One region of the Cupriavidus sp. 01L43 genome, then DNA from elsewhere that is predicted to be linked to it. Evidence: riboswitches for the same ligand, from Rfam matches in the RefSeq annotation. Region 1 holds a riboswitch; the other holds the start of a gene.

What was found. A riboswitch is a leader RNA that binds a small molecule or an ion and turns the genes downstream of it on or off. The one in region 1 is predicted to bind glycine.
Region 2: linked by a shared signal. The riboswitch ahead of AC1DP9_RS25130 (D-amino acid dehydrogenase) and the one ahead of gcvT (glycine cleavage system aminomethyltransferase GcvT) in region 1 are both predicted to bind glycine.

What each region holds. Positions count from the first base shown of each region.
Region 1 is NZ_JBFTSH010000012.1:45,790-57,635, reverse strand. Features, by position in the region: gene AC1DP9_RS19205 (ABC transporter substrate-binding protein) at 143-1,303, shown strand; gene AC1DP9_RS19200 (ATP-binding protein) at 1,328-2,524, opposite strand; gene AC1DP9_RS19195 (response regulator) at 2,585-3,316, opposite strand; gene AC1DP9_RS19190 (UvrD-helicase domain-containing protein) at 3,666-5,774, opposite strand; gene AC1DP9_RS19185 (glycine zipper 2TM domain-containing protein) at 6,028-6,249, shown strand; glycine riboswitch at 6,370-6,457, shown strand; glycine riboswitch at 6,479-6,601, shown strand; gene gcvT (glycine cleavage system aminomethyltransferase GcvT) at 6,694-7,821, shown strand; gene gcvH (glycine cleavage system protein GcvH) at 7,925-8,305, shown strand; gene gcvP (aminomethyl-transferring glycine dehydrogenase) at 8,407-11,328, shown strand; gene AC1DP9_RS19165 (DUF421 domain-containing protein) at 11,446-11,846, shown strand, end outside.
Region 2 is NZ_JBFTSH010000020.1:80,706-92,551, reverse strand. Features, by position in the region: gene AC1DP9_RS25155 (LysR substrate-binding domain-containing protein) at 1-450, opposite strand, end outside; gene AC1DP9_RS25150 (MFS transporter) at 610-1,881, shown strand; gene AC1DP9_RS25145 (hypothetical protein) at 1,928-2,461, shown strand; gene AC1DP9_RS25140 (histidine kinase N-terminal 7TM domain-containing protein) at 2,558-4,150, shown strand; tRNA gene AC1DP9_RS25135 (tRNA-Leu) at 4,209-4,295, shown strand; gene AC1DP9_RS25130 (D-amino acid dehydrogenase) at 4,398-5,699, opposite strand; glycine riboswitch at 5,863-5,961, opposite strand; gene AC1DP9_RS25125 (cytochrome b/b6 domain-containing protein) at 6,020-6,571, opposite strand; gene AC1DP9_RS25120 (PepSY domain-containing protein) at 6,574-6,840, opposite strand; gene AC1DP9_RS25115 (LysR family transcriptional regulator) at 7,060-8,070, shown strand; gene AC1DP9_RS25110 (DUF6630 family protein) at 8,092-8,598, opposite strand; gene AC1DP9_RS25105 (ArsR/SmtB family transcription factor) at 8,632-9,321, opposite strand; gene AC1DP9_RS25100 (Bug family tripartite tricarboxylate transporter substrate binding protein) at 9,447-10,415, shown strand; gene AC1DP9_RS25095 (NAD(P)H-dependent flavin oxidoreductase) at 10,440-11,396, shown strand; gene AC1DP9_RS25090 (enoyl-CoA hydratase/isomerase family protein) at 11,409-11,846, shown strand, end outside.

The sequences.
Region 1 (11,846 bases):
CTTGACGCGCATCAAGCGCACGCCGCGCTTGCGCCCGCAGCCCCGCCACCGTGGGGCGTTGGCGTCATCCGAGCGTCACGAACGGCCGATAGGCTCTGCCCGCCGTCCCCTCCTCCACCCGATTCCAACGCCCGTTCCGACCATGCGCCCAGCCTCGCCCAGAACGATGTCGCCCGCCGCGCCGGCGCGCCGCCGCATGCTCCGGTCGTTCGGCACGCTGGCCGCGATGCTCGCGGCACCGGCTGCGTTCGCCCAGCCGCAACCGCAGCCCTCCTCGCAGCGCCGGGCGCTGGTGGTCGGCCATCTGCTCGACCGCGTGGGGCCGCAGGCGGATCTGGCGCGCGACTACCTGGCCGGCGCCAAGGTGCTGTTCGATGCGGCGAACGCCTCGGGTCAGGGGCCGCGCATCGTACACGTGGTGCGGGATGCCGATGCCAGCCCGCGCATCGCCACCTCGCAGGCCATCGGCATGGCCGAGTCGGACCATATCGACGTGCTGTTCGGCCCCGGCGACACCCTGCTGCCCGCGCTGGCCACGTCGTCCGAACTGAGCCGGCGCGGCGTGCAGATCGTCGCCCCGCTCTCCGGGCTTTCGCTTGCCGCCGACAACATCTGGTTCACGCGCGCCGACTATCAGGCCGAGCTGGACGCCGCCGTGCGGCAGCTGCGCAGCTACGGCCTCAAGAACATCGTCCTGGCCGTGTCGCCCGACTTCGCCGCCGGCACGCTCGCGGCGGGCTCGCCGTGGCTCGATCGGATGGAGCGCGACCTCGGTACGCGCGCGGTGACGCTGACCGGCAGTGTCGATGACGGCGCGCGCCGCATCGCCGCGACGCGGCCCGGCGCGGTCATCGTGGCCGGCGACACGCTTGCCTACGGCGGCCTTGGCCGCGCGCTGGCCTCGCAGGGTTGGTACGGTTTTCTGGTGGGATTGTCGGCCGTGAGCCCGGCCTCGGCGCGCGAGATTCTCGGCGGCAACTACGCGGGGGGCGTGGTGGTCACGCAGGTGGCGCCCGGCCCGCAGGAATCCACGCTGCGCGTGGTCAAGGAACACGTGGCGCGGATGAAGCAGTACCTCGACGAACCGCCCTCCCCGGCCACGCTGGCCGGCTACATTGGCGCCGCCTGGCTGGTGCGCGCTGCCGGCGCGGCCAAGGCGCCGGGTGCGCTGGAATTGCGCCGCGCGCTGCAGTCGCGCATCGATGTGGGCGATTTCACGCTCGACTTCACGCGCGGGCTGCGCGGCTCTCAGTACGTGCAACTGGCGCCGATCGGCAAGTCGGGCGTGCCGCAGCGCGCCTGACCCGCGCGCCGCTATATCTATTAGTTAGTCGCGCGGCAGCGTGATGCGCACGCGCAGGCCGCCTTCGACACGGTTGTCCAGCGTCAGCTCGCCGCCATGGCGATTGACGATATCGGCGGCAATCGACAGCCCCATCCCCACGCCGCCGGTAGCCCGGCTGCGCGACGACTCCACGCGATAGAACGGCTCCAGCACGCGCTGCAACTCGGCCGGCGGAATGCCGGGGCCGTTGTCGCAGACGTCGATCTGCACGCGCTCGGGGCTGTCCGTCAGCACGATATGCGCGGCGCCGCCGTAGCGGTGCGCGTTCTCGACGAGGTTGACCACGGCGCGGCGCAACTCCGCCGGGTAGGCCAGCAGCGGCGCGGCGGTGCCGGAGAGCCGCACGTCCTGCCCCAGTTCTTCGGCATCGTCGACGATGGCCTGGAGCAGCGCCTGCACGTCCACGCGCTGGCGCGGGCCGGTGCCGTCGTCGCGGTCACGCAGGTAATAGAGCGTGGCGTCGATCAGCCCGTTCATCTCGGCCAGATCCTGCCGCAGGCGGTAGCGCACGTCGTTGTCCTCGATGCGCTCGATGCGCAGGCTCATGCGCGTGAGCGGCGTGCGCAGGTCGTGCGAGACCGCCGCCAGGAAGCGCGACTGCTGCGCCAGCTGCGTGCGGATGCGTTGCTGCATCAGGTTCAGCGCCTTGGTGGCGGCGCGCGCTTCGGCCGGACCCGCATCATCGTCGAGTGGCGGGGCGTGCACATCCTGGGCCAGCCGATTCGCACCGGTGGCCAGCCGCTGCACCGGCCGCGCGAGCAATCGCGCGCCCACCCACGACGAAATAACGATGGCGATGAACTGGAAGATCAGGCCAGGATGCAGGGGCCAGAGTCCGTGCCAGGGGGGGAAGTGGCGCTGCGGTCCGGGCGGCTCCCCGCGCCGGTCGGCATGGCCGGGACGGAACATGCCGCGCTCCCCGGCCGGGCCGCCCTCGCCCGCATCCTCGTCTTCCTCGAAACGCGGGCCGCGCTGCGACGGCTCGGGGCGGTGGAATGGCTTGCCGGCGGCGGCGGCCTCCGAGGCCGCCTCGCGCATGCGTTCCTCCCAGCGCGGCGAGCCGGGGCGCGGGAACAGGCCCTCGATGACGGTCACGCCAAGCACGTGCACCGCCACCATGATCGCGGCCATGACCAGGAACAGCCGCAGGAACATCGAATCGAAAAGGTGGCGCCGCATGGTGGGGTCTGTCCGGACGCCGGCGGTGGCGTTCGGCGGCGGGGGGGGCGCGGCCATGCGTCAGGAATCCACGTTGACCGTGAAGACGTAGCCCTCGCCCCGCACCGTGCGGATCAGCGCCGAGTCACGCGGATCGTCGCGCAGTTTCTGGCGCAGGCGCGAGACCAGCAGGTCGATGCTGCGATCGAACACGTCGAGGTCGCGACCGCGTGCCTGGTTGATGAGCAGTTCGCGATCCAGCACGCGGTTCGGGTGCTCGATGAAGGTCAGCAACAGGCGGAACTCGGCGTTCGACAGCGGCACGACCGTGTCTTCCTCGTCGAGCAACTGGCGCAGCGTGGTGTTGAGCCGCCACGCGCCAAACTTGACCTCGTGCCCCGCCGGGGTAGGTGCTGAACGACGCACATCGGCCCGGCTGCGCCGCAGCACCGTGTGGATGCGCGCCACCAGTTCACGCATCTCGAACGGCTTGGTCACGTAGTCGTCCGCCCCCACCTCGAGCCCGACCACACGGTCGGCCAGTTCGGCGCGTGCGGTCAGCATGATCACGGGGATGTCCGTGCGCTCGCGGATCTCGCGACACAGCGTCAGGCCGTTCTCGCCGGGCAGCGAGAGGTCCAGGATGACCAGATCATAGTGATGCTGCGCCATGGCCGTGCGCATCGACGCCCCGCCTTCGGCCCCATCGGCCGCCATGCCGAACGTGGCCAGGTATTCGGCCAGCATGGCGCGGATCTGGGGATCGTCGTCGACGATCAGCAGGCGGGTAGGCAAGGCGGGAGTGAGGTCCATGGCAAAGCGGGAGGGATGGGAAACGCCGGCGGGCGACGGCCTGCGCAACGACCGGCGGTCAACTGTACCAGTTTGCAATATCCGCGCTGTGGCGGCTTTGTATCAGGTTCGATACGTGCGCTGTGGATAACTTCGCCTGACAAAACGACGCCCCCGGCACTGCCGCGCCGGGAGCGTTCAACAGGGAAGAGCCAGGCACGCAAGCGTACCCGGCCGCACCGCTAACCGAAGGGCAGGCGCGGCACGGCGCCAGTCGCCGAGGCGTCTGACGCGTCGCCATATTAGAAAGCGCGGGGCGCGCGGTCTTGTCTGCCTTGTATCGGCGGTGATGCTTGGTAGGGGATGCGGCTCAACCCGTCACCGGCTTGCCGGGTGCGCCCGGCGTACCCAGCAGCGCCTTGAGATTGGCCAGCCGGTCCTTGGGGCTCATGGCCGGGGTCTCGTCGACGGGGGCCGGGGCTTCTTCGAGCTTCATTTCAGCGATGAAGCGCGAGGGTTCGCAGGAGTAGGTGTCCCGGGCGCGTTTGCGCTTCTTGCACCAGCTGATCTGGAGGCTGCGCTGGGCGCGGGTGATGCCAACGTACATCAGGCGGCGCTCTTCCTCGATCTTCTCGTCGCTCATGTCTTCGTCCTCGCGCGCATGGGGCAGGATGCCCTCCTCCACGCCCACCAGGAACACGTGCGGATATTCGAGGCCCTTGGACGCGTGGAGCGTGGAGAGCCGCACCGCGTCCGGGTCTTCCTCGCGGCCTTCGAGCATGCTCATCAGCGCCACGGTCTGTGTCAGTTCGAGCAGGTTCTTGCCTTCGTCGCCAAAGCCGTCGGCGTTGTCGAAGCCGGTGGCCTCGCCCTCCCCGGCCTCGGGCTCTGGGCGCGTGCCCTTGCGCTTGAGCCAGTCGAGGAATTCAAGCGTATTGGTCCAGCGCGACTGGGCCTGGCGCTCGTCGAAGGTATCGTACAAGTACGATTCATAGTGGATGCCGGCCATCATGTCGTCGAGCAGCACGGTGGCCGGATCGGTCTTGGCGCGGTCCGCCAGGCGCACCATCGACTCGCAGAACACGCGCAGCGGCTCCAGTTGGCGCGGCTGGAGCTTGCCTTCGATGCCGCCCATCATGGCGGCCTCGAACAGCGACACCTTGGCCTGCCCCGCGAACGTGCCGAGCGCCTCCAGCGTGGTGTTGCCCACGCCGCGCTTGGGCGTGGTGATGGCGCGGATGAACGCGGGATCGTCGTCCGGATTGGCGATCAGCCGCAGGTAGGCGCAGATGTCCTTGATCTCCGCCTTGTCGAAGAAGCTCTGGCCGCCGGACAGCACGTACGGAATCCGCTCGCGCCGCAGGATCTGCTCGAACAGCCGCGCCTGATGGTTACCGCGATACAGGATGGCGTAGTCGCGGAACTGCGCGCGGCGCTCGAACTTGTGGGCGGACAGGCGGAACACCACGGACTCGGCCTCGTGCTCCTCGTCGTTCATCGGATGGATGGCGATGGGGTCGCCCATGCCGTGCTCCGACCACAGCTTCTTGTCGAACAGCTTGGGATTGTTGGCGATGACCGCGTTGGCCGCCTCCAGGATGCGCACCGTCGAGCGGTAGTTCTGTTCGAGCTTGACGACCTTGAGGTCCGGGAAATCGGTCTGCAGGCCGCGCAGGTTGTCCAGCGTGGCGCCGCGCCAGCCGTAGATGGCCTGGTCGTCGTCGCCCACGGCCGTGAACGCCGGCGCGCGCAGGTGCGAGCCGCCGGCCAGCAGCTTGAGCAGCGCGTACTGGCAGGCGTTGGTGTCCTGGTATTCGTCGACGAGGAAGTAGCGCAGGCGGTTCTGCCATTTCAGGCGCACGGCCTCGTCGCGCGCGAACAGCTCGGCGGGCAGGCGGATCAGGTCGTCGAAATCCACCGCCTGGTAGGCGTGCAGCGTGGCCACGTAGTTGCGGTAGACCATGGCGGCCTGGTGCTCGTCGGCATTGGCGGCCTGGGCCAGCGCGGTCTCCGGATCGATCATGCCGTTCTTCCACAGCGAGATCGTGCCCTGCACGCTACGGATCAGCTTCTTGTCCGTGGTGGCGAGCTGCTCCTGCACCAGTCCGAAGCAGTCGTCCGAATCCATGATCGAGAACTGCGGCTTCAGGCCGACGTGCTCCGCCTCCATCCGCAAAATCTGCACGCCGAGCGAGTGGAAGGTACAGACGGTGAGCTGCTTGAGCGGAATCCGCTTGCCCTCGCGCGTGGTCTTGCCCTCCATCAGCTTGCCGATGCGCTCCTGCATCTCTTTCGCCGCCTTGTTCGTGAAGGTGACGGCGGCGATGTGACGCGGCTCGAAGCCCTTGTCCTCGATCAGGTGGGCGATCTTTTGCGTGATGACGCGCGTCTTGCCGGACCCGGCGCCCGCGAGGACGAGGCAGGGCCCGTCCAGATAGCGAACGGCTTCGGATTGGGCGGCGTTGAGTCCGTGGGTCATAGGTGGGCGGGTGCCGGATGGCGCACGCTTGGCGGGCGCGCGAAAGGCGTCGATGTTAACACGCAGGGTGGCCTGCGCCGGTGCCTGATGATGGACATCCAGGACGCGAGTGCTACCAGTGTTTCATCGCGGTAACAGTTCGTAAAAGTGACGTCCGAGGGGACATCCGGGGCATGGAGATTGCCTCATACGGTCATGCGGGACCGGCGGCGACGCCGTCCTGATGACAAATTCGGCACATTCGGAGGCGATCATGAAAACAATGCGAACCCTGGCGAAAATCACGCTGATCGGTGTCACGCTGGCGGCCTTTGGCGGCTGCGCGGACATGAGCCCCAAGACCCGCAACACCGCCATTGGCGCGGGCGTTGGCGCGCTCGGCGGCGCGGCGCTGACCAACGGCAGCGCGCTCGGCACGGTGGGTGGCGCGGCGGTGGGTGGCGTGGTGGGTAACGTCGTCACGAAGGATCGTTGATCCGGCGCGGGTAGTCCTTACCCTCAGGCGGCAGGAATTACAGCCAGCCCCCTCCCCGGCGCCTAGCAAGGTGGCGTCGGCGCCGCGTTGACAAAGGTCAACCCGTCCCGTACATTCACGCGCATCCAACCGGGAGAGCGCGCAGCTATTGCGCCGCCGAAGGGGTATCACCCGAAAACTCTCAGGCACCACGGACCGGTCGGATCGGCATGCAACATGCACACGATGCATGCCGCACTCTGGAGAGCGACACCCGCCCGTGCCAACGCAGGGCGAGCGTGTCCACCGAAGGGGCGCGCGATGCGGCAAGCTGCATCGTAATCTCTCAGGTATCGAGGACAGAGGGGTCATCCGCCGCGGCGGATTGGTGGCATTGCCATCGATCCCCACGGCGGATGACCCTTTTTTCGTTTTCGCCGCCGTATTCGCTCCAGAGGATTTCCCATGACGCTCCAGGCCACGCCCCTTTACGCCATCCACCGCTCGCTCGGTGCCCGCATGGTCGATTTCGGCGGCTGGGACATGCCGGTCAACTACGGCTCCCAGATCGAGGAACACAACGCGGTGCGCGGCGATGCCGGCATGTTCGATGTCTCGCACATGTGCGTGGTGGACCTGTCCGGCCCCAACACGCGCGCCTTCCTGCGCGGCCTGCTGGCCAACAACGTCGACAAGCTCCAGACCCCGGGCAAGGCCCTCTACGCGTGCATGCTCGACGAAAAAGGCGGCGTCATCGACGACCTGATCGTCTATTTCTTCGCCGAAGACCGCTTCCGCCTGGTGGTGAACGCCAGCACGGCGCTGGGCGACATCGAATGGATCACGGCCCGCAACGCGGCCACCGGCAGCGGCGTGACGATCACCCCGCGCCGGGGCGACGTGGCACCGGCCGGCGTGGGCAAGCTGGCGATCATCGCCGTGCAGGGCCCGAACGCGCGCGCCAAGGTGCACGAGGCCTTCCCGTCGACCCAGCCGGCCGACGCGCTCAAGCCGTTCAACGCGGTGGTGGTGCGAGACCCGATGGTCGGCGAGCTGATGGTGGCCCGCACCGGCTACACCGGCGAAGACGGCTTCGAGCTGGTGGTGGAGGCCGAGAACGTGGCCGGCATCTGGGAAAAGCTGCAGTCCGTGGGCGTGCGCCCGGCCGGACTGGGCGCGCGTGACACGCTGCGCCTGGAAGCCGGCATGAACCTGTACGGCCAGGACATGGATATCCACACCTCGCCGCTCGACGCCGGCCTGGCCTGGACCGTCGACCTGCAGAGCGAGCGCGATTTCATCGGCAAGTCGGCGCTGCTGGCAGCCGGACAACATAAGACATTTGCCGGCCTGATCCTGCGCGACAAGGGCGGTGTGCTGCGTGCGCACCAGAAGGTGATCACCCCCGCCGGCGACGGCGAGATCACGAGCGGCACCTTCAGCCCGTCCCTCTCCCAATCCATTGCCTTTGCCCGGCTGCCGCAGGGCGTTGTGCCCGGCACCGAGGTCCAGGTCGAGATTCGTGACCGCAAACTGACCGCGACTGTGGTTAAACTGCCGTTTGTGCGCAATGGCAAGGCACTCGTGAGCTGAGGCATCCGCCCGGCTGACACCAACGGTCGCCATCACGCCTGCCCGGCTGGCCCCGGCAGGCGAACCGAAACAAGACAAACACTGCATTCCCGGAGAATCCGTCATGAATTTCCCTGCTGACCTGAAGTACACCGAATCGCACGAATGGGTGCGCGTTGAAGCCGACGGCACGCTGACGATCGGCATTACCGACCACGCGCAGGACGCGCTGGGCGACATCGTCTTCCTGGAACTGCCCGAAGTGGGCAAGTCGGTCGGCGCCGGCGACGCGCTGGCCGTGGTGGAGTCTGTGAAGGCCGCTTCCGACATCTACGCCCCGGTGGCCGGCGAAGTCATCGCCGTGAACGAGGCCGCCAGCGCCGCGCCGGAATCCGTCAACGCCAACGCCTTCGACGCGTGGCTGTTCAAGCTGAAGCCGGCCAATGGCGACGATGTGAACGGCCTGATGAACGTCGACGCCTACAAGGCCAGCGTCGGCGCCTGACGCGCTGCACCAGCCGTCTCCCGAGCCAGGAGACGGCGCCCGAGATGCCCGCGCGGCGGCCAGGCTGACCACCTGCCGCCCCGCCCCACGAGACACTTGCCATGAACGCCCCTCTTCCCATGAACGCCGCCCAAGGTAGCCGGCCCACGCTGGCCGAACTGGAGGCGCGCGACGCCTTCGCCGCCCGTCATATCGGCCCGGATGCCGCCGAACAGCAACACATGCTCAAGGTGCTCGGCTACGAGACGCGCGCCGCGCTGATCGACGCCGTGGTGCCCGCCGCCATCCGCCGCCGCGACGGCATGCCGCTCGGCGAATTCACCGAGCCGCTGACCGAGGAAGCCGCGCTGGCCAAGCTGCGCGGGCTGGCGAACCAGAACCGCGTGCTCAAGAGCTTCATCGGGCAGGGTTACTACAACACGCTCACGCCGGGCGTCATCCTTCGCAATATCTTCGAGAATCCGGCCTGGTACACGGCCTACACGCCGTACCAGCCCGAGATCTCGCAGGGCCGCCTGGAGGCGATGCTGAACTTCCAGCAGATGGTCACGGACCTGACCGGGCTGGACATCGCCAATGCGTCGATGCTGGACGAAGGCACCGCTGCCGCCGAGGCGATGACGCTGCTCCAGCGCGTGAACAAGCACGCCTCGAACACGTTCTACGTGGCGGACGACGTGCTGCCGCAGACGCTGGAAGTGGTACGCACGCGCGCGCTGCCGCTGGGCATCGAGGTCAAGGTCGGCCCCGCCGCCGAGGCCGCCGGCGCCCATGCCTTCGGCGTGCTGCTGCAATACCCGGGCGTGAACGGCGATGTGGCCGACTACCGTGCCATCGCCGATGCCGTGCACGCCGCTGGCGGGCTGGTGGTGGCGGCGGCGGACCTGCTGGCGCTGACGCTGATCGTCGCGCCGGGCGAATGGGGCGCCGACGTGGCCGTGGGCAACTCGCAGCGCTTTGGCGTGCCGCTCGGCTTCGGCGGCCCGCACGCCGGCTACATGGCCGTGAAGGACGAATTCAAGCGCTCGATGCCGGGCCGTCTGGTGGGCGTGACCATCGACGCGCAGGGCAACAAGGCGTACCGGCTGGCGCTGCAGACGCGCGAGCAGCACATCCGCCGCGAGAAGGCCACGTCGAACATCTGTACCGCGCAGGTGCTGCTGGCCGTGATGGCGTCGATGTACGCCGTGTACCACGGGCCGCAGGGCCTCCAGCGCATTGCCCAGCGCGTGCACCGCCTGACCGCCACGCTGGCTGCCGGCCTGAAGGCGATGGGCGTGACCCCGGTCAACGCCACGTTCTTCGACACCCTGACGCTGGAAACCGGCTTCAACACCGAGGCGATCCACGCCGCCGCCACCGCGCGCGGCATCAACCTGCGCCATATCGGCGCCACCCGCGTGGGCATCTCGCTGGACGAGACCGCCTCGCGCCAGGACGTGGTCGCGCTGTGGGAGATCTTCGCGCACGGCAAGCCGGTGCCGGCCTTCGATGCGACCGAGGCCGCCGTCGGCGATGGTTTCCCGGCCGCGCTGGCCCGCCAGAGCGCCTACCTGACGCACCCGGTCTTCAACACGCACCACGCCGAGCACGAGATGCTGCGCTACCTGCGCTCGCTGGCGGACAAGGACCTCGCGCTGGATCGCACCATGATCCCGCTCGGCTCCTGCACCATGAAGCTCAACGCCACCAGCGAGATGATTCCGGTGACGTGGCCCGAGTTCAGCAAGGTCCACCCGTTCGCCCCGCTCGACCAGACCGTGGGCTATCGCGAGATGATCGACCAGCTCGAAGCCATGCTCTGCGCCGCCACCGGCTACGCCGCGGTGAGCCTGCAGCCGAACGCGGGCTCGCAGGGCGAGTACGCCGGCCTGCTGATCATCCAGAAGTACCACGCCAGCCGCGGCGAAGCCCATCGCGACATCTGCCTGATTCCCTCGTCCGCGCACGGCACCAACCCGGCGTCGGCCCAGATGGCCGGCATGAAGGTGGTGGTGGTGGCGTGTGACGCCGACGGCAACGTCGACCTGCAGGATCTGGCGAAGAAGGCCGAGCAGCACAGCCAGAACCTCGCCGCAATCATGATCACCTACCCGTCCACCCACGGCGTGTTCGAGCAGGGCGTGCAGCAGATCTGCGAGATCGTGCACCAGCACGGCGGCCAGGTGTACGTGGATGGCGCCAACATGAACGCGATGGTCGGCACCGCCGCGCCGGGTCAGTTCGGCGGCGATGTCTCGCACCTGAACCTGCACAAGACCTTCTGCATTCCGCACGGCGGTGGCGGCCCCGGCGTGGGTCCCGTGGCCGTGGGCGCACACCTGGCGGACTTCCTGCCGAACCAGGACAGCGTGGGCTATCGCCGGGATGACAACGGCATCGGCGGCGTCTCGGCCGCGCCGTTCGGCTCGGCCAGCATCCTGCCGATTTCGTGGATGTACGTCGCGATGATGGGCTCGGCCGGCCTGACCGCCGCCACCGAGAACGCCATCCTGGCCGCCAACTATGTGGCGCGCCGGCTCTCGCCGCACTTCCCGGTGCTCTACGCCGGCCAGCACGGTCTGGTGGCGCACGAGTGCATCCTGGACCTGCGCCCGCTGCAGAAGGCCACCGGCATCAGCAACGAGGACGTGGCCAAGCGCCTGATGGACTACGGCTTCCACGCCCCGACCATGAGCTTCCCGGTGCCGGGCACGCTGATGATCGAGCCGACCGAGAGCGAGGCGCTGCACGAGCTGGACCGCTTCATCGACGCCATGATCGCCATCCGTGGCGAGATCGCGCGCGTGGAGGACGGCAGCTTCGACCGCGACGACAACCCGCTGCGCCACGCGCCGCACACCGCCGCCGTGATCACCGCCAACGACTGGACCCACGCGTACACGCGTGAGGAAGCGGCCTACCCCATTGCCTCGCTGCGCACGCAGAAGTACTGGCCGCCGGTGGGCCGGGCGGACAACGTGTACGGCGACCGCAACCTGTTCTGCGCCTGCGTACCGATGAGCGAGTACGCGCAGGACTAAGGCGCCGTGTCTGGCGGCGTCCGGCCTGCCCGGACGCCGCTGGCGCGCTTTGCGCCTCCCGCCCCGGCCCCCCCCGGGCCGGCGTGCAGCACACCATCCCTAGCGGAGGTCTAGTCCATGTGGAATCTGAGCGCCCCCTGGTGGGAATTCGTGCTGCGCGGGCTGATCGTCTACGCCGCGCTGCTGTTCCTGATGCGCGTGTCGGGCAAGCGCCAGATCGGCCAGTTGTCGCCGTTGGATCTGGTGCTGCTACTGATCATCTCGAACGCGGTGCAGAACGCCATGAACGGCGGCGACAACTCCGTCACCGCCGGGCTGATCCTGGCCGCCACGCTGTTCGGCGCCGACGTGCTGGTGGGCTACGGCACCTGGCGCAGCCGCCGCCTGGAGGCGCTGGTGGAAGGCCGGCCCGAGATCATCATTCACCAGGGCGAGATCTTCCAGGATGTGATGCGCCGGGAGCGCATCACACCGCGCGAGCTGCAGAAGGCGCTACGCCGCAACGGTTGCGCGCGTGT
Region 2 (11,846 bases), on a different contig from region 1:
ATAGCGGATGGCGAGGTCGATGCCATCCGCGCGCAGGTCGCTGATCTGGTTGCTGGCGGAGAGCCGCACGTCCAACTGCGGATGGGCGCGCTGCAGGCTGCCCAGGCGCGGCAGCAGCCACAGCCCCGCCACGCCGATGCTGGCCGTCACGGTCACCGGCTGGCGGCCATCGCGCTTGCGCAGTTCGCCGGCCACGTCCTGGAGTTGCTGCACCGCGCCATCTGCGCTGCGGAACAGCCGCTCGCCTTCGGGCGTGAAGGCCACGCCGCGATGCTGGCGCACGAACAGCCGCACTTGCAGATGGTCTTCCAGCGCGCGGATCTGCCGGCTGACGGCGGACTGCGTCAGGCACAGGTCGTCCGCTGCCTGGGTGATGCTCATGCGCCGGCCCACGGCCACGAAGCCCTTGAGCAGATCGAGCGGGAACAGCCGGGCGAGCGGGACGGACATGGCGGGATGGGTGGGGAAGGTGTTGGGATTAAAGCACGGCTCGGCCCCCGCTGCCATGACCACCACGCATGGCAGGAGGGCGGAAATGTCGCTTGAGCCTGCGCCCCCGATCGCCTGAAATAGAGCGATCTCCCAACCCGATCGTCCCATCCTCCCGACATGACCCAACGCCCCGCCTCCCATGCCGCCGGCGCATTGCCGACCGGTTCGCCACCCTGGTGGCGCACCGCCTGGTTCCTGCTGCTGGCCGGCGGGCTGGTGATGGGGCTGGCGCTCGGTGCGCGCCACGTGCAGGGCCTGTTCATGCTGCCGATCATCACGGACCGGGGCTGGACGCGCGAGACCTTCGCCTTCGCCATGGCCGTGCAGAACCTGACCTGGGGGCTGGCCCAGCCGTTCACGGGCATGGTGGCGGACCGCTTCGGCTCCGCCCGGGTGATGCTGGCCGGGCTGGCGCTGTACGCGGTCGGCCTGTTCCTGATGGCGCAGGCGGCCACGCCGGCGGCGTTCGTCTGGTCGGCGGGGCTGTGCGTGGGCGTGGCGCTGTCCGGCACCACCTTCGGCGTGGTCTACGGCGCCTTGAGCCGGATGATCGCGCCGGCGCAGCGCAGCCGGGCGCTGGGGCTCGCCGGGGCGATGGGTGGCATCGGCCAGTTCCTGCTGGTGCCGGGCGCGCAGGTGATGATCCTCCAGGCCGGCTGGCGCGGCGCGCTGGTGATCCTGGCCGTGACCGCCGCCGCCATGCTCCCGCTGGCGCTGCCATTCCAGGATCGGACGCACCCCGCCAGCGGTGCCGGTGCCGGGGGCGCCCAGCCGCCGCTGCTCGGGGCGGTGCGCGAGGCCTTCCGCCATTCGGGCTTCTGGCTGCTCAACCTCGGCTTCCTCGCATGTGGCTTTCAGTTGGCTTTTATCGCCAATCACCTGCCGGCCTACCTGCGGGACAAGGGCATGCAGCCGTCCGAAGGCATGGCGGCGCTGGCGATCATCGCGCTGGCCAATATCGCCGGGACGTACTGGTTCGGCGTGCTGGGCGGGCGGCATTCGCGCAAGTATCTGCTGGCCGGTATCTATTTAGTACGAACGGCGGCGATGGCGCTGTTCGTGCTGCTGCCCCTCAGCGCCGCCACGCTTTACGGGTTTGCGGCGGTGATGGGCTTCCTCTGGCTCGGCACCGTGCCGCTGACCAGCGGCATCGTCTCGCAGGTCTTCGGCGTGCGCTACATCACCACGCTGTTCGGCTTCGTGTTCTTCGGCCATCAGCTTGGCTCGTTCCTCGGGGTCTGGCTGGGCGGGGTGGTGTTCGAGGCCACGCGCTCCTACGACCTGGTGTGGATGGGGGCGATGGCGCTCGGGGTGGTAGCCGCCGCGCTGCACTGGCCGATCGACGACCGGGAGATCGTCCGCGCGGGCTGGCCGCAGCCGCAACGCTGAGTTCGGCCGCCTGGGCTATGCTTGGCATGGACTCTGGAGACATGCCATGCCCAACCCGATTTCCGGGCGCGCCGTCCGCGTCGCCCTCCTTGCCGCCCTGGCCGCCGTGGTCCTCGGCGGCTGCGCCACGCTCCAGCCGGTGCAGACCGCCCAGTCGATGCTCGGCAGCCCGCAAAGCTCGGTACGCGAGACATTCGGCAACCCGACCGAGACCTACCAACTGGCCGACGGCACCCAGCGCTGGATCTATTCCAAGCAGCCCTACGGCTTCGAGGTCTACGCGGCCGACTTCGACGCCGCCGGCAAGCTGGCCGGCTTCCGCCAGACCCTGACCGAGAAGGAGATCTACGAGGCGCGCCCCGGGATCTGGACCAAGCGCGACATCGCCGAGCGCTTCGGCCTCCCGCGCGAGCCGGTGCAGTACTTCGCCCTGATGAAGCGCGAGGCATGGAGCTATCGGATGTACATGGCCGGCAACCTGCCGGCGCACTTCAGCGTCTATTTCGATGACGCCGGCGTGCTGGACCGCACCATGATCATCATGGACTCGCGCGGCGGGGACCGCAGCCGCTCCAAGTAAGTGAGGGCGATGGGGTGGCGCCCCGGCTAGCCCCTATAATGGGGCGCCTCCGCCATGTCGGGCGCGGCGGCTATTATCAGGTTCCCCGCCGTTCTCATGCCCTCGTACCCTCTTGTCCTTTGCCTGACCATAGCCGTGGTGTGCAGCGTGGGCATGGTTATCGCCACCTGGCCGCGCCGCGACGATCCCACGATCAAGGCTTTCCTCGTGCTGGCCGGCGGCGTGGCCATCTGGAGCGGCGGCCGGCTGCTCGAAGTCAGCTCGACCGATCTGGACGGGCGCATCTTCTGGGCCAAGGCCCAGTACGCGGGCATCGTGATGGTGCCCATCGGCTGGCTGGTGGCGATGATCCACCTGAGCCGGCCGCGCTACGTGGTGCCGTGGTCGCGCCTGTGGCTGCCGGTGCTGGCCGCCGTGGCGTCGGTGGTGCTGGTGCTGACCAACGAGCGGCATCACCTGATCTGGACGCGCATCGACCTGATGCCGGCCGGCGTCTCGCCGGGCGCGATCTTCCACCATGGCCCCGGCTACGTGGTGGTGGCGGCGTGGACCTACTTCATGCTGCTGCTAAGCCTGGTTTTCCTGCTCACGGCCGAGGTGCCCAATGCGGCGCTGACCCGGCGGGGCCGGGCCATCGTGGCCAGCAGCCTCACCTTGCCGCTGCTCACCCACATGGCCTACCTGCAGCGCTGGACCAGCCCCCTCGGCGGCGACCTGACCCCGGCCACGTTTTCCCTGATGACGGTGGTGGTCTGGATCTGTGCGCTGCGTACCCATCTGGACGACATCGGCCACTACGCGCGGCTGCGCGTGTTCGACACGATTGGCGACGGCTGCGTGATCGTCGACGCGAAGGGACGGCTCGTCGAGTTCAACCCGGCCGCCCTGCGGCTGGTGCCCGACCTGCGCCGGGGGCAGCCGATGCCGGCCGTATGGGACGAGGCGCTGCGCCAGCCGCGCGAGGCAGGGGCCGACGTCGGCGCCATCCCCTACATTCCCCAGGGCGCGCACTACGAGGTGACGGCGGAGCCGGTGATGCGGCTGGACGGCAAGCGGATCGGCACGCTGGTCTTCATGCGCGACATCAGCCGCTACCAGTCGCGCGAACTGGCGCTGACGGCCCAGCTCGGCCAGACCGAGGCGAAGCTCTCGCGCGTGGAGGCGGACCTCGACATCGACGCGCTGACCGGCATCCCCAACCGGCGTTTCTTCCAGCGCGAGTCGCTGCTGGCCGTGACCCGGGCCTTCGAGGCGGGCGAGCCGATCGGGCTGCTGATTCTCGATGTGGACCTCTTCAAGCAATACAACGACCTGTACGGCCACCCCTGCGGCGACGATTGCCTGCGCCGGGTGGCTACCGCGTTGACCAGCGTGCTGGTGGGCGAGCAGTTTTGCGCGCGGCTGGGCGGCGAGGAATTCGCGGTGGTGCTGCCGGACGCCTCGCAGGACGAGACGCGCAACGTGGCGCGCCGCATGGTGGCGGCGGTGCGCGACCTGGAGATCCCGCACAACGGCACGCCAGTGCAGCCCTTCGTCACGATCAGCGTGGGCGCGGCCTGTGCGGTGCCGGACGCGCCACGGCTGGAGCCGCTGCTGCACCGCGCGGACAGCGCGATGTACCAGGCCAAGCGCGCCGGACGCAATCGCTTCGTCCAGGACGGGAAGATCTACATGGGCCTGCAGGCATAGTGGCACGCGCAGGGGCTTGCAAAATCCGCAAGCTCATGTAGAATGCGCCGCTCACCTTGCCCAGGTGGCGGAATTGGTAGACGCACTAGGTTCAGGTCCTAGCGGTGGCAACACTGTGGAGGTTCGAGTCCTCTCCTGGGCACCAAGATTGAAGAAAAAGGCCCCGCGCAAGCGGGGCCTTTTTCGTTGGCGCGATGGTTGTCTCCCCTCTCCCTCAGGGAGAGGGGCGGGGGAGAGGGCTGGCGGTTCAGGCAGCGATATCGCGTCCGGTCACGCCGGCCCTCTCCCCCAACCCCTCTCCCGCAAGCGGGAGAGGGGAGAAAGCACGCGGTACCGCCGCCTGCCGGATGACATCGCCCACCATCTCGGCCGTCACCGCCGACAACGTCCACCCCAGATGCCCGTGGCCCGTGTTGTAGAACACGTTGGCCTGCCGGCCGCGCCCCACGCGCGGCATCATGTTCGGCATCATCGGCCGCAGCCCTGCCCACGGCACCACGCTGCGCGTGCTCACGCCGGGGAAGCAGGTGTTGACCCAGTCGATCAGGGGCCGGATGCGGTCCGCGCGGATGTCGCGGTCGATGCCGTTGAACTCGGCCGTGCCGGCCACGCGGAAACGGTCCACGCCGAGCCGGCTGGTCACGAGCTTGGTCTCGTCGTCGAGCAGGCTGACCGTGGGCGCCGCAGCCTGGCTGGCGGCGTCGGGCAGGTTCACCGTGATCGAATAGCCCTTCACCGGGTAGATGTTCACGCGGTCGCCCAGTTGCGTGGCGAACTGCCGGCTGGCCACGCCGGCGCAGACCACCACGGCGTCGAAGGTTGTCGAACTTGTCTGATTACCGTCGCGGACGGTGATGGTGGCCGTGCGGCCGTCCGAGTTGACCGACTGCACGTCCTGGCTGTAGCGCGTGACCACGCCCAGCCGCTGGGCCGCCGCGGCCAGGCCGGAGGTGAACTTGTGGATGTCGCCGGTGGCGTCGCTCTCGGTGTAGTAGCCGCCGTAGTACTGGCCGGCCAGCGTCGGCTCGATCGCACGCATTTCCTCGGGCGTGACCGCGCGGCGCGGCAGTCCGCCTTCGGCCAACAGCCTGGAGACCTCGCCGGCATGGTCGAAGCCGGCCTTGTCCCGGTAGATATGGAGGATGCCCTGCCGCTTGAGATCGAAGTCGATGCCTTCCGCCTCGGCCCAGCCGAACAGGTGCGCGCGGGCGGCGATGGCCAGGCGGGCGGTCTCGATCGTGTTGGCCCGGTAGTGCGGCATGGCGGCGATGAACTCGGCGAACCAGCTCAGCTTATGCCAGGTGGGGCGGGGGTTCACGAGCAGCGGCGCGTCGTTGCGGAGCATCCACTTGATGCCCTTGACCAGCGTGGAGCGGTGGGTCCAGACCTCGGCGTTCGACGCGGAGAGCTGGCCGCCATTGGCGAACGAGGTTTCCATGGCGGCGTAGCGATGGCGCTCGAGCAGCGTGACCGCGAAACCACGTTTGGCGAGGGCGTAAGCGGTCGTCACGCCGGTGATGCCACCGCCGATGACAGCGATTGTCTTCATGTTGTCAGGTCTTCCAGGACGTCGTGGATGGGGGGTACGTGGCGCACCATGCGCGACGCACGCCCCCTCTGTCCTTGACCTGAGAGATTCACGATGCGCGCGGGCGCATCGCTTGCTCCTTCGGTACCGTCGGCTGACGCGAGCCGGGGTTCTTCAGAGTGCAATGGCGTTACCGGTCCTTTGGCCTGAGAGTTTCCGGGGCGGTTGCTCCTTCGGCGCCGGCCTGCCGGGCGGCAGGCACAGTCTCTCCCGATAACGCGGGTAAAACGGGTACGACGGGGGCACTATGCCACGGGCGGCGCCGGCGCGGCAACCCCCGGCTAGTCGAGGTCGCGCGGCTTGCGGCCGGTGATCATCGCCCCGACCAGGTTTTCCTTGCCGGCCACGCTGGTAACGATGGCCACCAGCGCGTGCACCACCACCAGCCCGAGCAGCGTGTTGGAGAGCCAGCGATGGATGTCGATGGGCCAGTCCTCGCCCCAGAACGCGTCGAGGCGGGAGAGCCAGCCGGTAACGGCGAGCAGCAGGATCAGGGTCCACATCGCCAGCATCATCACCGCGCCGAGCGGGGTGTGGCTGATGAAGCGCGGCGTGCGGCGCCGGGCCATGGCCCGGGCATGGGCCAGCACGCCGGCGGGGCGCGGCAGCCAGGCGCGGAAGCGCGCGTGTTCGCTGCCGATGAAGCCCCAGAGAATGCGAAACAGCACAAGTCCGGCGGCCACGTAGCCCAGCACGCGGTGCAACTGGTCGCCGGAATCGTCGATGAGGTCGTAGCAGACGATGGCCGCCACGCTCCAGTGCGTGAGCCGCACCACCACGTCCCAGACGCGGAGCGTGGTGGGTTCGCGCAGATGGCCGGCCGGCACCGACATGCTTACTTCTCGATCTCGGACTTCACGATGTCGAGCGTCTTCGTGTCGAAGTAGATCTCGGCCTTCTTGCCGTCCTTGGTGGTGCCATAGATCTCGTAGCAGTTGCCGTCCACCTTGAACTTCTTGATGTTGTAGCCCTGGGCCGCGATCTTGGCCTTGGCGTCGGCCTCGGGCATCCATTCGGACTTCGGATGCTTGTCGCACTTGGCGCCCGCGAAGGCCCCCGTGGAAAACGCACCGGCGATGAGAAGTACGGCCACTTTCAGCATTGCAGCTCCCGCAAGAAGCCCCATCCGGGGCGGATGCCGGAATCGTACGCGGTAACAAGAACAATTCCCAATCAATGTTTTCCCGCACGATGACCTGCATCAAATGCCGTGCTCGCCGCCCGGCGCGGCGGCTATCGGCGTGAACGTCGGCAGCGGGATTGTCCGGGCTGTGGGACAATTCCGCCTCGCCCACAGGGCGTGGGTGACGAAGGTGTCTGCATGAAATCGATAGACTGGAAAGACTGGGAAATCTTCTGCCGCGTGGTGGAAGGGGGCGGCTTCACGCAGGGCGCCGAACTGGCGGAAGTGCCCAAGTCATCGGCCAGCGCGGCGGTTGCCCGGCTGGAAACCCAGCTTGGTGTGCGCCTGTTCGAGCGGACCACGCGGCGCGTGCGCGTGACCCAGCGCGGCCAGCAGCTCTATGACCGCGTGGCGCCCCTGTTTGGCGAGTTGCGCGAGATCAGCGCCGAGGCCGCCTCGGTGAGTGCCGAGGTCAGCGGCACGCTGCGCATCGCCACGCCATACGAGGTGGGTTCGCAGCACCTGTCCGCCTCGCTCTCCAGGTTACTTAAGCTGCACCCGTCGCTGCATGTGGAACTGGACATGAGCTGGGACCAGCCCGACCTGATTCGCCACGGCTATGACCTCGCCTTCGTCATGACCGACACCAACCTCCACGACAGCTCGTTCGCGAGCAAGCGCGTGGTGCTGATCGAGCGTGCGTTCTATGCGGCGCCCGCGCTGATCCGCGAGCACGGCCTGCCGCGCGCGCCGCAGGACCTGAAGGGCTGGCCGACGCTCGGCAACCTCGACGATGTGCAATGGGAATTCCTGCGCGATGGGGTGGAAACCTTCGCCATGGACGTCTCGCCGCGCATCTCCACGCATAACGCTGAAGTCCGCCTCAAGGCCGCGCTGGATGGGCTGGGCGTGGCGCGCATGTCGCCCCGCTTCGTGCACGAGCATCTGGTGCACGGCCAACTGGTGCGCGTGCTGCCCGGCTATACGTCGTCGCCGCTGAAGGTGTACGTGCTGATGCCCGCGCGCAAGCTGATGCCGCCGAGTGTGCGGGCCTTCCTCACTGTGCTGGAGGAAACGCTGGGCGTGCCGGAGACCCGGCGCCCGGCGCCGCGCGCCAAGGCGCTGGCGGGCACGGATGGATCGGACAGCGCCGACATCGCCGATACCCCGGACGGTGACGGCGGCGCGGTGGTGATCGGGCTCGACTGAGTTTCCAGGCGAGCCGGTCGGTCAGTAGGGCTGGTCGCCGGGACGGATGTCGAAGCCGAGCGTGTCGGCGATCTCGAGTATCTCTTCGTCGTCTTCGCTGCGCGTGATCCAGCCGCCGTAGGCGTCGCCGCCGGTATCCCAGTTCCAGAGCGTGTAGCCGGCCATGCGTAGCTGCGTGGCGACGATCTCCATCAGCTCGGGCACGCTCGTGCCCTCCAGGAAGTCTTCGTCCTCGGTGTCCTCGGTGCCCCAGTCCACTTCGAGGTCGATCCGCTCGCAAAGCTGGTTCAGGCAGCCGATAAAGGACTCGGCGTCTTTCCAGTCGACATAAAAGCCGGATTCCCAATCGATGATGTCCTTGACCTGCCACAGCAGGCCGGCGGCATCGATCTCGTCTTCCTCGGCGTCTTCCAGCGCTTCCTCGAACAGCGAAAACTGCCGGCTGGTCTGGGCGCTGTCGCCGAGGTTAATCAGCGCGAATAGCCGGCTGATGGCGTCTTGCGCGTCGTCGTCCAGTTCAATTGCCATCTGCTCCTCCTCTGGCTTCGGTATTCATATCCGTCAGGCTGCCACGTTCACGATTTCGCGCTGGCCGCGCGGCGTCACGCGCAGGGCGCGCGACGTGTCCGTACGCTCGATCCACCCGCGTGCCAGCAGGCTGTCGAGCAGCGCCGCGCCGAGCGCCCCGCCCAGATGGGGCTTGCGTTCGCTCCAGTCCGGGCAGGTGCAGGCGAACTGCCGGCGCTTGCGGCGGGTGGCGCCCAGGTCGATGCCAAGCTGCCCCATCGCCTCGGCGCCGGGGGCGCTGAGGTCGACGGCGCTGCCCGACACGATCAGCCAGCCCGCTTCGGACATTCGTTCGAAAAGACCCACCGCAAGTTCCCCAGCGAGGTGGTCATAACAGGTGCGCGCCTGCCGCAGCGCCGGCGGCGCGGTGCGGGAGACCGGCACGGCACGCACGCGCGGCGGCTGGCTGGCCAGCGACGCCGACGCAAGCGCCTCGATGGCCACACCAATTTCCGGCGTGGCCAGCCGGTAATAGCGATTGCGCCCACGCGTCTCCACGGCGAGCAGGCCGCCTTCGGACATGCGGGCGAGATGGCCGCTGGTGGACGAGGCCGACAGCCCGGCAATCATCGCCAGTTCGCCGGCCGGCCGCGCGCTGCCATCCATCAACGCCCACAACATGGCCGCACGGCCGGGGTCGGCCAGCAGCCCAGCAAGCTGGCTGATGCCAGGAGCGTATTCCATAGTTCAGTGCGGAGTGAAACGACGGATGAAGTATAGAGCGAGATGCGTACAACCATATAGTGGACAAACGCAACGATATAAAATACTATGTCCACAAATATCCAGGCAGTTCTAATAAAGGAGACATGATGTTGCGCCTGATGATGTACTCGCTGTGGACGGCTGCCCTGTTGACGGTCAGCCCTGCGCAGGCGGCCTATCCGGACCGGCCGATCGTTCTGGTGGTGCCGTTCGCGGCCGGCGGGCCGGCTGACGTGATGGCGCGCACGCTCGCCAAGTCCATGACCACGCGGATCGGGCAGACGATCGTCGTGGAGAACCGGCCCGGCGCCGGGGGGCTCGTGGGTATCTCGGGCGTGACGCGTGCCACGGCAGACGGCTATACGCTGGGCATGGCCGGTACGGGCGCGATGGTCTACGCACCGTTCATTTCTCCCAAGATGCCATTCGACCCGCTCAAGGACGTGGCTTACCTGAGCACGATGGTCTCCACCCCGAACCTGCTGGTCGTTAATGCCAGCTCTCCCTTCAAATCGGTTGCCGATCTGCAGGCGGCGGCCAAGCGCGAGCCGGAGAAGTTCACCGTTGCGTCTGCGGGCGTGGGTAGCAGCACGCACGTGGTTGGCGCGCTATTCCAGCGCGAAGCGGGCATCCGCCTGCGCCACGTGCCATACAAGGGCGGCGCGCCCGCCGTGCAGGACCTGATGGGCGGACAGGTGGACATGTTCATCGCCGAAGTCCCGGCGGTCGCGCACCTGATCAAGGGCGGCAAGCTTCGCGCGCTGATGGTGACGGACACCAAGCGGCTCGCGGCGCTTCCCGATGTGCCCACGGCGGCCGAAGCCGGCTTGCCGAAGGTGCTTGCCGCTGGGGCGTACGGCATCGTCGCGCCACGTGGCCTGCCCGACGATGTGTCCCGCAAGATCGTCGATGCCGTCACCGCCGCATTGCGTACCCCCGACCTCATCGAGAAGTTTGCCGAGCAGGGCGGTATCGCACAGTCCAGCACCCCCGACGCCTACCGCGCGCTGATCAAGTCCGAGCAGGGGCGATGGGGGCCGGTGATCAAGGCAGCAGGCATCACCGCGGAGTAACCGCTTTTGCAGAGGAATCAACAGATGAGCATCAAGACGCGAATCACCGAATTGCTTGGGATCCGCTACCCCATCATCCAGGCGGGCATGAGCTGGGCGTCGTCGAGTTCTCCGCTCGTCGGGGCGGTGTCGAAGGCCGGCGGCCTGGGCGTGATCGCGGCTGGCCCGATGCGGCCCGACGACCTGCGCCGTGCGATTCGCGAAGTGCGCGAGATCACCGATGCGCCGTTCGCGGTCAACGTCGCCCTGTACAACAAACGGGCGGCCGAGCATCTGCAGATCGTGCTGGACGAAGGCGTGCCGATCCTCATCGCGTCACAAGGCAGTCCGCGCGAACACATCGACCGCTTCAAGGCCGCCGGGGTCAAGTGGCTACACGTGGTGGCGCATCCCGACCATGCGCGCAAGGCGGCGTCCGCCGGCGTCGATGGGCTGGTCGTGGTGGGCGGCGAGGCGGGTGGACATCCGCCGCCCAGCGGTACGAGCACGCTGGTGCTGGTGCGATTGATTGCGCGTGCCGTTGACTTGCCGATCGTGGCCGGCGGCGGGATTGCCGATGGCGCGGGCGTTGCGGCCATGCTTTGCCTCGGCGCGGATGCCGTGCAGATGGGCACCCGCTTCCTCCTGACCCCCGAGGCCTCGCTGCACGACGCCTACAAGGAGAAGGTGCTGGCGGCCGGGGTGGGCGATACCACGCTCGTGGGCTGGCGGGGCCTGCCGATTCGCGCGGTGCGCAATGCGTTCACCGACGAATACGAGGCGGCGGAGCGGGCAGGTCAGCCGCGCGAGGCGCTGGAGGCGCTGTTCGGCAGCCGGTCGCTCAAGATGGCCGCCCTGGATGGCGATGTCGAGCAGGGCAAGGTCGAGGCGGGCCAGAGCGCCGCGCTGATCGATGGGCTAGTGCCCGCCGGCGTGTTGGTCGAACGCATTGCGGCAGAGACGCGCGAAGCGATGGCGCGTATGGCAAATCAATGGAAGTAGAGAGGTGGGGACATGAGTGAACTGCAGATTGAGGATGTCGGCCAGGTGCGCGTGCTGCGCATGAACCGCCCGGAAAAGCGCAACGCGCTGAACAATGCCCTGACGCGTGGGCTGGTGGAGGCGTTGGCGGCGGCCGAAGCCGATGATGCCGTGCACGTCGTCGTGCTCACGGGCAATGGCTCGGCCTTCTGCGCCGGTGCCGACATCGGCGAGTTCAAGGACCTGACCTCGGACCAGATGTCGCGCGTGGAAGAGCGCGCCGCGCTGACGATGCAGTTGCATCTCAGCGTCTCGCGGATGAGCAAGCCGGTGATTGCCGCCATCAACGGCTTCGCGATGGGCGGTGGTGCAGGGCTGGCCATTGCATGCGATCTGGCCCTCGCCGCGCGCTCGGCCCGCATCGGCTATCCGGAAGTGAAGCATGGCATCGTGGCCGCGATCGTCCTGCCC